3 regions of the Erwinia sp. AK-PDG3-5 genome follow, and region 3 is predicted to be linked to each of the others. Evidence: predicted binding sites of a transcription regulator. Region 3 holds the regulator's gene; each other region holds the start of a gene.

Region 1 (5,536 bases), 1.8 Mb from region 3:
ACGCGCTGGAAGAAACGCCGGCGTTCCAGCAGCACGTGGACAAGCTGGAAAAAGGCGATCGTGAAGGTCTGGCCGAAGGGCCAAAAGTGTCGTTCAAAGAGATTGCCACCAAGCACTGGAAAAGCCTGCTGGCCTGTATCGGTCTGGTGCTCTCGACTAACGTCACCTACTACATGCTGTTGACGTATATGCCGAGCTACCTGTCACACAATCTTCACTATTCCGAAGATCACGGCGTGTTAATCATCATCGCTATCATGATTGGTATGCTGTTTATTCAGCCGATCATGGGCCTGATGAGCGATAAGTTTGGTCGTCGTCCGTTCGTGATTATCGGCAGTATCGCGCTGATGATTATGGCCATTCCTTGCTTCATGCTGATCAACAGTAACGTCACCGGGCTGATCTTTGCCGGTCTGCTGATCCTGGCGGTGATACTGAACTGCTTCACCGGCGTGATGGCCTCATCGCTGCCAGCGATGTTCCCGACGCACATCCGTTACAGCGCCTTAGCCAGTGCCTTTAATATCTCGATTCTGGTGGCAGGTCTGACGCCAACGCTGGCCGCCTGGCTGGTTGAATATACCGCGAACCTCTACATGCCGGCTTACTACCTGATGGTGGTGGCGGTTGTGGGCCTGGTCACCGGTATCATGATGAAAGAAACCGCCAATATGCCACTGCGTGGCGCGACCCCGGCGGCTTCCGATATTCATGAAGCGAAAGAGCTGTTGCAGGAGCATCACGATAATATCGAAACCAAAATCGACGATATCAGTGAGCAGATTGCCGAGCTGGAAGAGAAACGTAAGCATCTGATTAATCAGCATCCCAATATCAACGAATAACGTTGGTCTGGACTTATAGCAGCAAAAGGCCCGCGAAATTCGCGGGCCTTTTTTTATGGCCTGACGTTTTTAGTGCCCGTTTGCAGCCGGGTCAGCCGTGGTCCAGTAGGTGCCCTTTTCGGCTAACGGCAGGAACTGCTGATTCATCTCATCCAGCGTTTTACGCGGGTCGAGATCGGCAAACAGCTGGGGATGTAGCGCCTTCGCGAAGATCTCCACATCCAGCAGATGCCACGGACTCATATAGAAGTTATGCCACACCGCCAGCGCCCGGCCATTGCGGATGGCCGGCAGTTGGGAGATGACCGACTCATTCGCCAGCGCCTTGCTGAAGCTCTGCTGAGCCGCCGCCGCATTGACCTGCGGGCCAAGCTGAAGCTGCTCCGTTTGCTGCGGGCCGCCCGAGCCGGTGGCCAGGTAAACCTCCGGGTTGGCGGCAATGATTGCTTCCGGACTCAGCTGGCCAAACACGCCGCCAAACCGACCCGTCGCAATATTATTGCCGCCGGCAAACGCCAGTAAATCGGCCAGATTGCCGTGGCTTACCGTGGTGCAACATTCCTCTCTGCGGCCGATATGCAGCTGCAACAGCACGCTCGGTTTTGCCGGATTGGCGGTTGCCAGCCGATCGCGGATCAGATTCATATGCTGCTGATAGAAATCAATAAAGCGCTGCGCTTTCGCCTGATCATTCAGCGCTTCGCCCAGAATTTTCAGGCTCGGCACGGTGTTTTTCAGCAGGTCGACACGGGTATCGATATAGATTACCGGAATGCCCGCCGCAGTAAGCTGCATCTGGAAGCTGTTATGATTGCTTTCCTGTTTGGCATACACCGGCAGGATCACCAGATCGGGCTGCAGGGCGATCACCTTCTCCACGCTGATCTGGGTATAATTCGACTTGCCGACCAGCGGGATGGTCTTGATCTGCGGGAATGCGTCAACGTAACGATCCCAGCTCTGACGATCCAGCTTTTGCAGATCGCCCGGCCAGCCCACCACCCGTTTCGCCGGGTTGCCCTCTTCCACCAGCGCCAGGGTGTAAATCATCCGGCTTTCCCCCACCACGATCCGCTGCGGGTTATCCGGCACCTCTACCTTGCGTTGCAGAATGTCGGTGATGGTTTTCGCCGACGCCACGCTGCTGACCAGCATCAGCAGCAGGCTGATCAATGTCCTGTTCATCGCTTTTCCTGTTCTGTTTGCTATCAGAAATCGACAGACGCTTGCAGATACATTACGCGCGGCTCGCCTTCACTCACCCGCAGATTACCGCCACTGGACTGGTAATATTCCTTATCAAACAGGTTGTTCATATTCAGCTTCAGCTGCGTATGTTTCCCCACCAGCTGGCTGTCCCAGGCGATAAAGGCATCCGCCACGGTGTAGTCCGGCATGGTGAAGCTGTTTTCAGGATCGCCAGCACGGCTGCCGACGTAGCGTCCGCCGCCGCCAATACGCAGTTCGCCCGGCAGCCAGGAGAAGCGCAGGGTGTGGCTCAGATACAGGCTGCCCATATTGGTTGGCGCGTTGACCAGACGGTTGCCGACGTTATCCGGGTTAAGGTTGTCCTCAACGATCTCGGTTTTGTCATAGCTGTAGGTCGCCGTCAGGTTCCAGTCCTTTGCCACTTCGCCGTTGATTTCAACTTCAGCGCCGGTTGAGCGGGCTTTCGGAATGTTACGGGTCACGCCGTTGATAAATACCGACATGTCTTTTTCATCAATGCGGTACAGCGCCAGCGTGGCAGAAACCGCCGGCACCACCTGCCACTTGGCACCGACTTCATAGGTGGTGCCTTTTTCAGTCGAGGCGACGTTGCCGTCGTCATCGGTTTGCGTCGACGGGGTAAAGGACTGGCTGTAGCTGCCGTAAAGCGACAGATCCGGCAGGACTTTATACACCAGCCCCGCCTGTGGCAGGAAGCTGTCGCCCCGATCGTTCAGCGTGGTAGCGGGATTGGTCCAGCCGCTGCTGGCGGTCTGGGTGTAACGCTGGAAACGGCCGCCCAACACCGCGATCCACTTATCGGTCAGGTGAATGCTGTCTTTGGCAAACACTGACCGGCTGTAGAGGTTGGTTCGCAGGTTGCTGATCGTGTCGCTGACGGTGCTGCTGCTGACCACCGGTTCTTCACCATAAACCGGGTCGTACATATTGAAGGTTTTGGAAACTTTGCCGCGATAGGAATAGGCCTTATAGGTTTCGTCCTGCTCGTAGTCCACGCCGAGCATCAGATCGTGCTGCAAGCCCCAGATCTCCGGGCTGCCGCCGATATCCCATGACAGATAGGTGGTCTGATGGTTAAAGCCACGGTTGGCGTCCGCGCGGCGCGAGACAATCCCGGTGGTGGTGTCGATAGCGGTGGCCCTGACTTCGTTGCTGTCATAGCGGCGCTGCATCCAGCCATAATTAACGTGGGTCGCCCAGGTGTCATCAAGGTTATAGCCGTAATTGACGTTCAGCCGCTTATTTTTGCCGTAAGCATGGTTGGCGCTGTCGTCCAGCCGTTCGTTATACGGAATATCGACCGGTTTTTTGTTGATAAAGGCGGTGCCACGGTCATACGGGATATCGTATTTATTTTCCATGTAGCTGATATTGAACGAGGCTTTCTCGCCAAACCAACTCAGGGAAGGGGCAATCAGCGTATGCTGGTTCACGCCGAAGTTGCGCCAGTAATCTTCGCGCTGGCGTTCGGCAATCAACCGGAAGGCAAAACCATTGCCGAGCGGACCGGTGATGTCCACCGTACCGGCACCGCCGCCGAAGCTGCTGGATTCGCCGCTGATATGGGTATTCCACTCATACTGCGGCTTTTTGCTGACCAGATTGATCACGCCGCCAGGATTGAGAATGCCGTACATCAGGGAAGCCGAGCCTTTCAGCACTTCCACACGATCGATGGTTGAATCCATCGACAGGCCCTGATTGCTGCGGATGCCATCGAGGAAAATCGATCCGTCAGAGTTGGCGCCAAAGCCACGCTTAACGAAGCCATCTTCAATACCCCCGAGCGTATTGCCCTGGGTGACGCCGCTGACAAACTTCATCGCGTCGTTAACGGTTTTGACCTGGTAATCTTTGATCACCTGCGACGTCACCACGCTGACCGACTGCGGGGTGTCGTTACGCGGTGTGGCGGTGGTGCCGCCAATGGTCGCGGTATCCTGGCTGTAGCTGCCCACCGCCGTCGCCGGATCGGCATTGACGGTCAGGGTGCTCTCTGCCGCCAGCGCGGAGCCGCTGCCCAGCAGGCTGACAAACAGAACTAAATGCGGTTTTCCATGGAGGCGCGTGAAGGTGGAAAAGGAGAAACGTGGCGTTTTCATAAAGTGATTGCGATGTTGTTAGTGTTTTTGTGCGCGAATGATAATAACTTTCATTGTCATTATCAATCTCACTAATAGCCTGCGCCTTTTAGTAAATAAAAAAAGGGCCAGAAGGCCCTTTCTACATCGTGCGACACGCCGTTAACTGGCCAGCGTGATCTCGATTTCCAGCGCCGCCATTTCCTGGCGGGCGGAGTCCGGCAGATAGGGATCGGTAATAATCGCGTCAAAGCGGGCCAGCGGCAGCGCGAGGAAGGTGGCGATCTTGTTGTATTTTGAGCTGTCAGCCAGCAGCACCCGTTTGCGGCTCACTTCACTTACCGCACGCTTTACGGTGATCTTCTCCGCATCGGGGGTGAAGATCCCGCGCATTCCCCAGCAGGACGCGGAGATAAAGGCGATATCAATCGACAGTCCCTGCAACGCCAGCGCCGCCGCATCGCCGACGCAGGAGCGGTTATCGCGACAGAGCGTGCCGCCGGTGTGGATCATCCGGCACTGGCTGTTGTCGATAAAGAAGTTGGCAATCACAAAGTCATTGGTGACGATGGTTAAATCGTCCCGCATACCCAGCTCGCGGGCCAGCGCCAGCGTGGTGGTGCCGGCATCCAGATAGATGCAGCTGTTACGGGGAATATGCCGGGCCGCCGCTTCGCCAATCGCCTGCTTCTCCTGGCTGAACATACTGGTTTTATCCAGATGTGACGGCTCGCTGGCCAGTCGCTCGGTCGATCGCACGCCGCCCGACACCAGCATGACCGCGCCCTGCTCTTCCAGCTTCTGCAGATCCCGTCGGATGGTCATATGCGACACCGCCAGCCGATCGGTCAGTTCAGCAATGCTCACCACGCCCTTTTCCTGCACCAGCGCTAAAATTTGTTGATGTCTTTCGACCGGGATCATGGTCTCTCCTTGTGAGCGGGTTATCTGCGGGACAAGTGTAATGGAGCTGAGGCGCGGTCTGCACCCCAATTTTTATCATTTTATCACGCACTCGGGGAACTGCTCAGGTTTTGATCAGCAGACACAAAGACACATGCCACTGATAATAAAGGATTTAATACTTTATAACGCGATTCACAGGCATGTTAAACCTTGTGAAATACAGGTTAATTACTGTTAATTAATGTGATACAGGTCACCAAGTCTGGCGATAAAAGCGCCTATACTTCACACAACAAAACAAATAATCACCTAAATTAACACGGAGAGCGTATGCCTAACGCATCATCAATGTCGGTCTGTGTCGTTGGCCTCGGGTCTATGGGCATGGGCGCGGCGCAATCCTGTATCAAAGCCGGCCTGAACACCTACGGTGTTGACCTGAATCCCGCCGCGCTGCAAACGCTGCTGAGC
Region 2 (5,536 bases), 2.3 Mb from region 3:
CGAAAAGCCATCACCGGACCTGGGCGGCCGGTGTCTAAGGTGGCGACGATGCCACAAAAGCCGCCGGAAAAATGTGACAGCCATTGCGGCAGGGCGCCCTGGCTGAGCGCCCGCTGCTCCTGCTGCGCCAGCACCTCGGCAGACGGCAGGCCCATGCGGGCGTCAGCGTCGATCACCTCTCTGCCCAGCTTGAGCGGGTATCCCAGCCGGTGCAGCTCTTCGGCCACCAGGGTGGCGGTGCGGAATTCTAACCAGCCGGACTCGGCATATTTGTGCAGGTCGCGTCGTCGGGTTTGCAGGGTGGGGGCGATTTCACGGACGAAATCAGCAACAGCTTGTTCCATTTTCTCTTCCTCAGAATGACAGGATAAATTTTGCAGGCAGCAAAACGGGCCCGAAATTTATCAGGGACGGGTAAACAGGTGTCTGGATACGGGCGCAAAAAGCCGCGCCGGGTCAGTCAAAAACGATGTTGCCGGGGGTACCAAATGGCCAACAGAAGGGCCGGGTGGAGAATGTGTCTTTTTTTTGACTGTACACATTGGCAGCAGGGGGAAGAAGATGCCAATATCTTTGCCTTGATAAACACCGGTTATCACCACTGTCGAGGTTTTATGCCTGCTTCCATTAAGCTTCATCAGCTCCGTGCCTTTGTCGATGTCACCCGGTCGGGCAGTATCCGTGCCGCCGCCCGCGCATCCAATTTGTCTCAGCCGGCGTTAACTAAATCGATTCAGGAGCTGGAGGAAGTCCTTGGTGCGCGGCTGTTTATCCGCCGCAGGCAGGGGGTTGAGTTGACCGATGTCGGCGATAATTTCTTTCAACATGCCAGCCTGATCCTCGAAGAGTTACGGGTGGCGCAGGAGGATATTCAGCAGCGGCTGGGCCATGCCGGCGGGTCGGTCAACATTGGCGTGGGCGGAAGTATTGCCCGCACCATTATGCCGCAGGTGATAACTCAGTTTCATCGCCAGTACCCCAAGGTGAAGGTCAGAATTGTTGAAGGTCAGCTGGTGTCGATGATCCCCGAACTGCGTCAGGGCGAGCTGGATTTCACCATCAATACCTATTATCAGAGCCATCTGGATAATGAACTCAGCTACGAGCGTCTTATGGAGCGGGAATATCGGGTGGTGGTGCGCAAAGGGCATCCGCTGGAACACGCTACCTCGCTGGCGGAGTTGCAAGATTGCGACTGGACAATGCCGACGCCGAAGGGCAGTTACTACCGCTTGCTGCACGAGCTGTTTACCGATATGGGCATGGCCCCGGCGATCAGCGTCACCTGCGAAACCTTTATGGCCTGCACCAGCCTGGTGGCGCAAAGTGACTTTGTCAGCATCCTCTCGCTGGATGTGATTTCCGATCCGATCCTCGGCAATCATCTGGTGGCACTAAAGATTAAGGAGCCGCTGCCCAAAGCGACCTTCTATTTAATTCAACGCAAGGACACCACGCTCACCCCAATGGGCGCGCACCTCGCCAGGCTGTTCAGGATGCATTGCCAGGGCGTCAAATTCCCGCTTGAAGAGCAGTAAGCCCCGTTTTCCCTGCCGCTGAAAAGCAAAACGCCTGACAAATGCTGTCAGGCGTTTTTTTAGCTTGGGCTATAGCGCCCAAACTGACGCGGCTTAAGCCTGTGGGGTGCTGGTGGTGCTCATCTTCATCAGATCTTTATCAACGAAGAACATGCCCTGTCCACCGGTGCCAACCAGCGCCAGTTTATCCAGCACGGATTTGAACAGCTTCTCTTCTTCGTGCTGCTCGGAAACGTACCACTGCAGGAAGTTAAAGGTTGAGTAGTCCTGAGTGGTCATTGAGGCGTGCGCCAGCTCGTTGATCTTGCCGGTGATCAGCTTCTCGTGCTCGTAAGCCTGCTCCAGCACTTCGTTCAGCGAGTTAAAGGTTACCGGCGGAGCCGCAATGCTGCCCAGTACCGGCATCGCGCCGGTGTCGCTCAGGTAGTTAAACAGACGCTGCATATGCTGCATCTCTTCTACGGAATGTTCACGCATAAAGGCCGCAGCCCCTTCAAAACCTTTGTCAGCACACCAGGCGCTCATCTGCAGATACAGATTGGCAGAGTAGAACTCCAGGTTTAATTGATCGTTCAGTTTGGCGGTCATGTCGGCAGTCAGCATAAAGGCTCCATTAGCGATGATGGGATATTATTAGAAGTGTCATTGGGCGCAATTATGCACGCATGTTGCCTAAATAAAAACCGTTACTTGCGGCTTTTATCTTATTATTTGCTGTTCGTAACATTATGATAGTTAAGTGATAACTATTCTCGCCTTAATACCAATTATTCAATTTTCCAAATGGTTTTGATAACCATTCTTATTGTTATTTGCGCGGAAAGATAATTCTGAAAAACGCATAACATGCTGATAAAAATAACGCCCCCGAATAAATCAGGGGGAATTATTATCACTCCACCATCAAGCGGTCGAGGATTGCCTGGGCGGTGGTGACATCGGTCACCAGCGCGTTGATCATCCCGGAGCGCACCGCGCCAATGATGCCAGCCGCTTTTTCCGGCGTGGCCGCCACGCCAATACTCAGCGTGGTATTGCGCAGCTGGGCGGTGGAGGCGGCGATCATCCGCTCTTCGCCATCCCAGTGCAGGATCTCACCGCTTTCGGTGACGTAATGCCGCAGCACGTCGCCCGCCGCCTGGCTTAGCGCCTGCTCATTGGCAGTGGCAGTGGTGGTTTCTGACGGGGCGGGCAGATGATGGGTTAAGCCCACGCCGACAATCGCCACGTCGAGATTATCCCACAGTGAAATAATTTGCTGTACGCCCGCATCAGCCAGAAATGCCTCCCGCAACATTGGCGAGGTCAGGTAAGGCGCATGCAGGAAATGCGGCACGCCGCCCATCTGTTCCGCCGCCTGACGGACAAATTCATTGATCTGAAAATGTGCCGCCGCCTGCTGCATCCCGCCATTCATCGCGACCGTCATCACGCCAGGGATTTTGGGCAGGCCGCCCATCGTCACTTCCCGCACCGCGCGGCCCCAGCCAATGCCAATCACCGAACCGGCCGCCAGATCGGCCTGCTGCAGCAAGCCCGCCAGCGGCGTGGCCAGCGAGCCGAGGATATTGGTCGGCGGTGGCTCCACCACGGCGGCGCTTTTCAGCCCCAGCCGCTGGATAAGATCGGCGGTGATCTCTTCAGGCGACGTCAGTTCCACCACCTCGATCCGCACGATCCCCGCCGCGCGGGCTTTGTTCAGCAGCCGCGAGATGGTGGCGGTCGATACGCCCAGTTTTTTAGCAATGTCCACCTGAGCCATGTCTGACTGATAGTGCAACTTTGCCACCATATGCATCATCGCCCGCGTTGTCGCGGCGTCTTGTAAAAGAGGTTCTTTCAGCTTGAAATTCCTTTCTGCAATGTATTACACTCAGTTCATCGATTGAAGGATTATTGCGCAACACCCCACAAATTGCAATGCGTATACCCGGCAACAACCCTGACAGGACGCCGCATCAGCACTGATGCTACAGGGGGGATCGGGTATGAAGTCGCACACTGAAAAATGAGGCTGTAACCGTGTTCTAAAACTGAAAAACTGTCCAGGAGACAAAAATAATGTCACATATGTCAACGTCAGAACTGCGTGGTTATCAACAGATCTGCGGCAGCAACGGCGCAATGCTGGTCATTGCCTGCGATCAACGTGGTGCAATGCGCAGCCTGCTCTCATCCGACCCGGATCAGCAGAAAGCCATTTCCGAACAGCAGCTCGGTCGCATCAAGGCGGATATCACCCAGTATCTGGCAAGCCAGGCCTCATGCGTGCTGGTGGATCCGGTCTGTGCGGTCCCCGATTTGGTAGATGACGGCATCATTGCCCGCGACACCGCGCTGCTGATTGGGCTGGATGCCTCAGGCTGGGATACCACCGCCGAAGGCTACCGCAATTCACGTCTGGTGGAAGGCATCAACGCCCGCCGCGTGCGTGAACTGGGCGGCAACGGTGGCAAAATCATGGTCTACCTGCGTGCCGATCGTCCGGAGGCCAACGACCACAACCTCGCTATTCTCCGCCATTGTATTGAAGACTTCAGCAAAGAAGATCTGCTGCTGGTGGTCGAGTTTCTTACCTATCAGTTAGAAGGCGAGAGCGATGCGGACTATAAAAGCAAGGTCCCGTCGCTTATCTTTGAAGGCACCAAACTGTCGCTGGATTGCGGTGCGAAAGTGCTGAAAATTCCTTACCCAGGATCGCCTGCCGCCTGTGCCGCCATCACTGAAATTTCCGGCGATGTGCCGTGGGCCGTGCTCTCCGCCGGTGTTGACCACGCAACCTTCCTCGGCCAGGTGGCCGATGCCATGAGCAATGGGGCTTCCGGTGTGATTGCAGGCCGTGCATTATGGAAAGATTGCATCTCGCTGGACCGCACGGTGACCCGTGAAAAGCTGGAAACCTTAGCGGTGCCAAGACTGCGGGAGATTCAGGCGGTTATCGGGAAATATTTTACCGCCGCCCCGGCGGAAGTAAAAAGCGAGGAGCAGGTCAATCATGTCTGATGGAAGGGCAACCGCCAGCCACGCCGCCCCGGTCAACACCGGTAAACGCGTCGTGATGGTTAACGGCATCCCCGCTTCGGGAAAAAGCAGCATCGCGCGGGCATTATCGCAGGCAACCGGCTGGCCCGTGTTGTCGGTGGACGGCATTAAAGAACCGTTTATGCAGCAGTTCGAACAGCTGGATCGTCCGCTTAATCGTCGGCTGGGCATTGCCAGCTATCAGGCCATTTGGTCTGTGATTGCCGCAGCGCCACAAGGCTGCACCTTTATTGTTGATGCGTGGTTTGGCTTCCAACCCAAAGAGAGTCTGGTGAATTACTTACAGCAGGCGAACGTCAGATCCCTGGCCGAAATCTGGTGTCAGCTTCCCGGCGAACTGGCGGCGCAGCGTTATGCGGCCCGGTTGGGCGATCGTTTACCCGGTCATCCCGGCGCCGAATATATTCCTGAATTGATTGCTCTGGCTGAACGTGCCGGGCCGATGCAGTTAAGTCCGGTTTATATTGCCGACCAGAGTAAGGTTATCAACAATGAAAATATTATTGCCTGGACCAGAGAGGTTTTAACCACAGTTAATTATAACTGATAACTTTTCCGCCGGAATTAATGGCAGGAACGATCTCAATATCATTTATTATAAATGAAACTTCACTGGTTTTTATTAAATTACCAGCGTGATCTTATTGCTTTATTTTTCAATCTCTCTTTAGGCTAAATTATTTTTATTTAATTTTAAAATAGGTGACTGGATCACGTTTTAACCCCTGGCTGGAAAGTATATTGAATTAACGCTTATTTTCTAAATAAGGAACACTATGCTGACTGACTGGATTAACGAAAGTAATCTTTCACTGTTCACCCATGTTAATGATTGGCAACACGCGGTGAAAATGGCCGTGCAGCCGATGGTGGACAACGGTTCCGTAGAGCCGCGCTACCTGAACGCCATCTATGATATGCATCGGGAAATAGGGCCCTATTATGTGTTAGGTGAA
Region 3 (5,536 bases):
CATCTGACCGACGATGAAGGCTGGCGTATTGAAATTCCAGGCCTGCCGGAGTTAACCGAGATTGGCAGCAAGCGTTGTCATGATCTCGAAGAGAAGCGCTGTTTGCTGCCGCAGTTGGGATCGGGACCAAACAGTGATAACAGTGGCAGCGGTCATTTCAGCCGTCAGCAGTATATCGATATTGTAAAGTATGCTGATGCGCGCGGCATTCAGGTCATCCCGGAAATCGATATGCCGGCCCACGCCCGGGCAGCGGTAATCTCGATGGAAGCGCGTTACGATCGCTTGTTCAATGCCGGTCAGGAAAAAGAAGCCAATGAATTCCGCCTGCTTGATCCCAGCGACAATTCCAACACCACCTCCGTGCAGCTTTACGATCGCACCAGCTATCTCAATCCGTGCCTGAGCTCTTCGTTACGCTTTACCGATAAGGTGATAGGTGAAATTCAGGCGATGCATAACGCCGCCGGACAGCCGCTGAAGACCTGGCATTTCGGCGGGGATGAAGCCAAAAATATTCGCTTAGGATCCGGCTATTCGGATAAGAACACTCCCGTTGCAGGCACCGGTTTACTGGACTTAAGCCAGCAAGATAAGCCGTGGGCAAAATCTCAGGTCTGCCAGGTGATGATTGAAGAAGGAAAGATCGAAGACCTGGATCATCTGCCGAGCGACTTTGCCCTAAACGTCAGCAAGCAGGTTAAGGCACACGGTATCGGCAAGATGCACGCCTGGCAGGATGGTATTAAAGACGCTATAAATGCCAAAGCCTTTGCAACGGACAGGGTTGCGGTCAACTTCTGGGATACGCTGTTTTGGGGCGGTTTTGATTCTGCCAATGACTGGGCAAGCAAAGGTTATGACGTGATCGTCTCCAATCCGGATTACCTGTATCTCGATTTTCCTGCCGAGGTGAATCCGCTGGAGCGGGGATACTACTGGGGAACACGCTTTACCGATGAACGAAAAATCTTCCACTTCGCGCCGGATAACTTGCCACAAAACGCCGAGACTTCCGTCGATCGCGACGGCAAACCCTTCACGGCTAAAACTGACAAGCCCTGGCCCGGCGCTCACGGCATCTCCGCTCAACTGTGGAGTGAAACCACCCGTACCGACGCGCAGGTGGAGTACAAGCTTTTCCCTCGCATTCTTTCCGTGGCTGAACGCGCCTGGCACCGCGCAGCCTGGGAGCAGGATTATAAAGCCGGCAAAGAGTATACCGGCGGCAAAACTCGCTTTGTTGACCAGCAGGCTCAGCTGAAGGACTGGCAGCGGTTTGCCAATCTTCTGGGGCAACATGAGTTGGCAAAACTGGATAAAGCCGGCATTGCCTATCGCTTGCCGATACCCGGTGGGGTGGTGCAGGACGGGAAGCTGATGGTCAATACCGAGTTACCGGGCTTAGCCGTTGAGTACAGCCTGGACGAAGGGGCGACCTGGCAGCAGTGGCAGGCGGATCAACCGCCGGCGGCGGCGGGTAAGGTTTTGCTGCGTACGCGCAGTCCTGATGGTCTGCGCGTCAGCCGGACGGAAACGCTGTAACGGGTCTACAGGCAAAAAAAAACCGGTGAAAGATCACCGGTTTTTTGCTGTTAGTGTAGATTACTTGTCGTGCAGCGTCTCATCTTCACGGCAGTCACCGGTTGAGCAGTGACCATAAAGGTACAGGCTGTGGTTACTGAGTTTGATGCCGTGGCGCGTGGCAATATCACGCTGGCGAGCTTCGATGTTTTCATCACGGAACTCGATCACCTTGCCACAATCCAGGCAAATCAGATGATCGTGGTGATGCTGCTGAGTCAGTTCGAAAACGGATTTACCACCTTCGAAATTATGACGGGTAACGATCCCGGCATCATCAAATTGGTTAAGAACGCGGTAAACCGTCGCCAGACCAATCTCTTCGCCCATGTCAATCAGACGCTTATACAAGTCTTCCGCACTGACGTGATGGCCCTCAGGTTCCTGAAGTACTTCCAGAATTTTAAGTCGTGGAAGCGTGACTTTCAGGCCGGCCTTCTTTAATGCGGTGTTATTGTCAGTCATGCGGATATTGTCCTGTTACTTTGCTAGTCACTTTGTGGCTGAAAAGCCCTGAACATCGGTCGTCGCGAAAAGCCAAACGTCTCATTATAGAACTGATATTTCGAAATGAACACCGCTGATGCATCTCAATCAAGGGAGGTAAGGAGAAGAGTCGTTACGTCCGTGAGAGCAAGCGGTTGGGCTAACATTTCGCTCTGCCTCATCATAGTCGCTATTAGAGCGAAAGGCGCTGAGAAAGCGGGTGACCGATGGCGATATTTTACAGATTTGCAGATGAAAGTTACAAAAATGTGTCTATTACTTCTATAGAAAAAACCACTGGCCTGATGTGAGATACCTCCCAATCAGGCCGGTCTGATTACGCTTCCAGGATTTCTTTCAGCTGGAGCTCGTCATAAATCTGTTTGACCCACTGCTCGGTGCGCTCACTGGTGAGTTCTGGCTGACGATCTTCGTCAATAGCCAGACCGAGGAAGTGCTTATCATCCGCCAGCCCTTTCGAGGCTTCAAAATGGTAGCCTTCAGTTGGCCAGTGGCCGACGATCACCGCGCCTTTAGGCTCAATAATGTCGCGGATGGTGCCCATCGCGTCACAGAAGTACTCAGCGTAATCTTCCTGATCGCCACAGCCGAACAGCGCAACAAGCTTGCCGTTGAAATCAATTTCTTCCAACGTCGGGAAGAAATCATCCCAGTCGCACTGCGCTTCGCCGTAGTACCAGGTTGGGATACCGAGCAGCAGAATATCAAAGGCTTCAAGGTCTTCTTTGCTGCTTTTAGCGATATCATGAACTTCAGCCACCTCTTTACCGAGCTGCTTTTGGATCACTTTTGCAATGTTTTCTGTATTGCCCGTATCGCTGCCAAAGAAAATGCCTACGATTGCCATGACTTACTAACCTCTTGAAACGTATTGATAGGGTAAAGGCTGCTTATTACAGATACCGGCAATGATAGCAGACAGCTACAGGGGGATAAATGAGTAATCCGCCTGCTTTTGTCGCTTTGTGCTTCACCGGGGGGGGCTGAAAGCGCCTGTTCAGCGGTCCCGATCGGCCAACTGCGCCATGACCATTTCTTCAATCAGCTCGCTGCGGCTCATATTACGCTGCTCGGCAAGCTGGTTCAGAGCATCAACCGCGTCACTGTTCATTTTCAGTTCAACGCGCTTCAGCCCGCGCACCTTATCGCGCTTGAGCTGGTTGCGTTTGTTGATACGCAGCTGCTCATCACGCGTCAGCGGATTGGTTTTTGGTCGTCCCGGGCGACGGTCATCTGCGAACAGATCGATCGTGGTGCGGTCCGTGTTTTCTTTTGCCATAGAATCGTGATACTGAAAGGCTGGAGTTCTGATGGTTCAGGCCTGATGTCGGCTGAAATTCGTGCAGCGACAGATTTTTAGCGCGCCATCATACCCCAGCGAAAGTCATGACGACAATGATTTAGCCATCTCAGGATATAATTGTTTTTACAGCGCAAAAAAACGGCGGATTGCGCGCAAAACAGCATCAGGTTTCTCGGCATGGACCCAGTGTCCGGCACCGTTGACCACATGCGCGCGGGCTTTGGGAAACTGAGCCAGCAGGGCATCACGATATTCATCGGCCAGGTAGGGGGAACGTTCGCCGCGAATAAACAGCGCGGGATGCTCCCAGGCCGGAACCGGCTGCCAGCCAATAATCCGATCGTAGCACTGCCACAGCACCGGCACGTTAAACCGCCATTCCCCTTGCTGAAAGGATTTCAGCAGAAACTGAATCACGCCTTCTTCTTCTATTGTTTCACGCATCAGCGCTGCGGCATCGCTGCGTTGCGTAATGCCTGCTGCGGTGACCGCCTTCAGGGCCGCAAAAATCGTATCGTGATGGCGGGTCGGATAAGCGACCGGTGCCATATCGATAACCACCAGCTGCTCGATGCGTTCTGGCGCCAGCGCGGTTAACGCCATCGCCACTTTTCCGCCCATCGAATGTCCGATGACCGCGACCCGGTCAATCCCTTCGGCATCCAGCGTTTCCAGCACATCGCGGGCCATCGCCTGATAATCCATCTGGTCATCACGTGGCGATAAACCGTGGTTTCTCAGGTCGATCTGCACCAGCTGGCGATCGTCCTTTAACCCTCGCGCCAACACGGACAAATTATCAAGGCTGCCAAAAAGGCCGTGGATTAACACCACGGGAACCTCAAGGCGGGCGGATTGTTCAGATAGCAAGCGGGTATTCAATTTCATAACAAAGTTCTTACTGTTGAAACGAGGGGTTAGGGTATCATAGATTCACTTTTTCCTGCCGTGACGGCCAGAAAGCGCCCGCCAATCTTTTTGCGGCATATTCTGACTTTTACTGGTATCAGGGGCTGGCGCTACACCCCGGCAGGATTTAACTTTATAATCCTCGTGTTAGAGCTGGAACGATCCTGTGCGGCTTGTTCAGGCAGCGTACAGACCGGCTCTTATCAGCAATAAATTGTACTGGATCAAGATGAAAACTATTGAAGTCGACGAAGAGCTCTACCGTTATATCGCCAGTCACACTCAGCATATTGGTGAAAGCGCCTCTGACATTTTGCGTCGTATGCTTAAATTTACGGCCGGGCAAAAAGCGCCTGCTACCGCAGCGGTAACGGCATCTACAGCCGTGAGCGTCGCGAAAGACGCGGCGCCAGTGAAGGTGGAATCCCGCCCTCAGGACCGCGTTCGCGCGGTGCGTGAGCTGCTGCTGTCTGATGAATATGCTGAGCAGAAGAAAGCGGTTAACCGTTTTATGCTCATTTTGTCGACTTTGTATAATCAGGATCCCAAAGCTTTTGCCGCCGCGACCGAGTCACTGCTTGGCCGCACGCGCGTTTACTTTGCAGGTAATCAGCAGACCCTGGTACAGAATGGCACCCATACCAAGCCGCAACATATTCCCGGCACGCCGTATTGGGTGATCACCAACACCAACACAGGTCGCAAACGCAGCATGGTGGAACACATCATGCAGTCAATGCAGTTCCCTGCGGAACTCGCTGACAAGGTTTGCGGCACCCTCTAACTGATAAAGAAGCGTCAGGGAGAATCGCCAATGGCCAATCACCCCCGTGCAGGGCAACCCGCCCAGCAGAGTGATTTGATTAACGTTGCACAATTAACGTCACAGTATTATGTCCTGCAGCCCGATCTGAGCAACCCGGAACATGCGGTTAAATTCGGGACTTCTGGCCATCGCGGCAGTGCAGGTCGTCAGAGCTTTAACGAGACGCACATTCTGGCTATTGCTCAGGCGATTGCAGAAGAACGCAAAAAGAACGGCATTACCGGTCCTTGCTTCGTCGGCAAAGATACCCATGCGCTCTCCGAACCTGCGATCATTTCCGTACTGGAAGTGCTGGCCGCGAACGGTGTAGATGTGATTGTGCAGCTGGACAATGGCTATACGCCAACGCCTGCGATCTCCAATGCTATTCTGGAGCACAACAAAGTCGGTGGCCCTCAGGCCGATGG

Evidence for each region. The regulator Fur, encoded in region 3, represses iron uptake genes when iron is present. The targets are predictions, from matches to a motif close to ATAATAATGAGAACNACTATCAA.
Region 1: the regulator Fur is predicted to act here: its motif matches at 4,218-4,240, upstream of AC1UKS_RS01410 (TonB-dependent siderophore receptor).
Region 2: the regulator Fur is predicted to act here: its motif matches at 2,328-2,350, upstream of ftnA (non-heme ferritin).

What each region holds. Positions count from the first base shown of each region.
Region 1 covers NZ_CM165967.1:319,146-324,681, reverse strand. Annotated here, with positions in the region: gene proP (glycine betaine/L-proline transporter ProP) at 1-848, shown strand, start outside; gene AC1UKS_RS01415 (ABC transporter substrate-binding protein) at 918-2,033, opposite strand; gene AC1UKS_RS01410 (TonB-dependent siderophore receptor) at 2,057-4,180, opposite strand; gene ygbI (DNA-binding transcriptional repressor YgbI) at 4,322-5,083, opposite strand; gene ltnD (L-threonate dehydrogenase) at 5,396-5,536, shown strand, end outside.
Region 2 covers NZ_CM165967.1:806,767-812,302, forward strand. Annotated here, with positions in the region: gene AC1UKS_RS03675 (M20 family metallo-hydrolase) at 1-344, opposite strand, end outside; gene AC1UKS_RS03680 (LysR family transcriptional regulator) at 615-1,538, shown strand; gene ftnA (non-heme ferritin) at 1,632-2,141, opposite strand; gene AC1UKS_RS03690 (sugar-binding transcriptional regulator) at 2,431-3,330, opposite strand; gene AC1UKS_RS03695 (tagatose-bisphosphate aldolase) at 3,600-4,541, shown strand; gene AC1UKS_RS03700 (P-loop nucleotide/nucleoside kinase family protein) at 4,534-5,127, shown strand; gene AC1UKS_RS03705 (PTS sugar transporter subunit IIA) at 5,357-5,536, shown strand, end outside.
Region 3 covers NZ_CM165967.1:3,317,415-3,322,950, reverse strand. Annotated here, with positions in the region: gene AC1UKS_RS15405 (beta-N-acetylhexosaminidase) at 1-1,545, shown strand, start outside; gene fur (ferric iron uptake transcriptional regulator) at 1,606-2,049, opposite strand; gene fldA (flavodoxin FldA) at 2,408-2,938, opposite strand; gene ybfE (LexA regulated protein) at 3,089-3,370, opposite strand; gene ybfF (esterase) at 3,518-4,282, opposite strand; gene seqA (replication initiation negative regulator SeqA) at 4,533-5,087, shown strand; gene pgm (phosphoglucomutase (alpha-D-glucose-1,6-bisphosphate-dependent)) at 5,118-5,536, shown strand, end outside.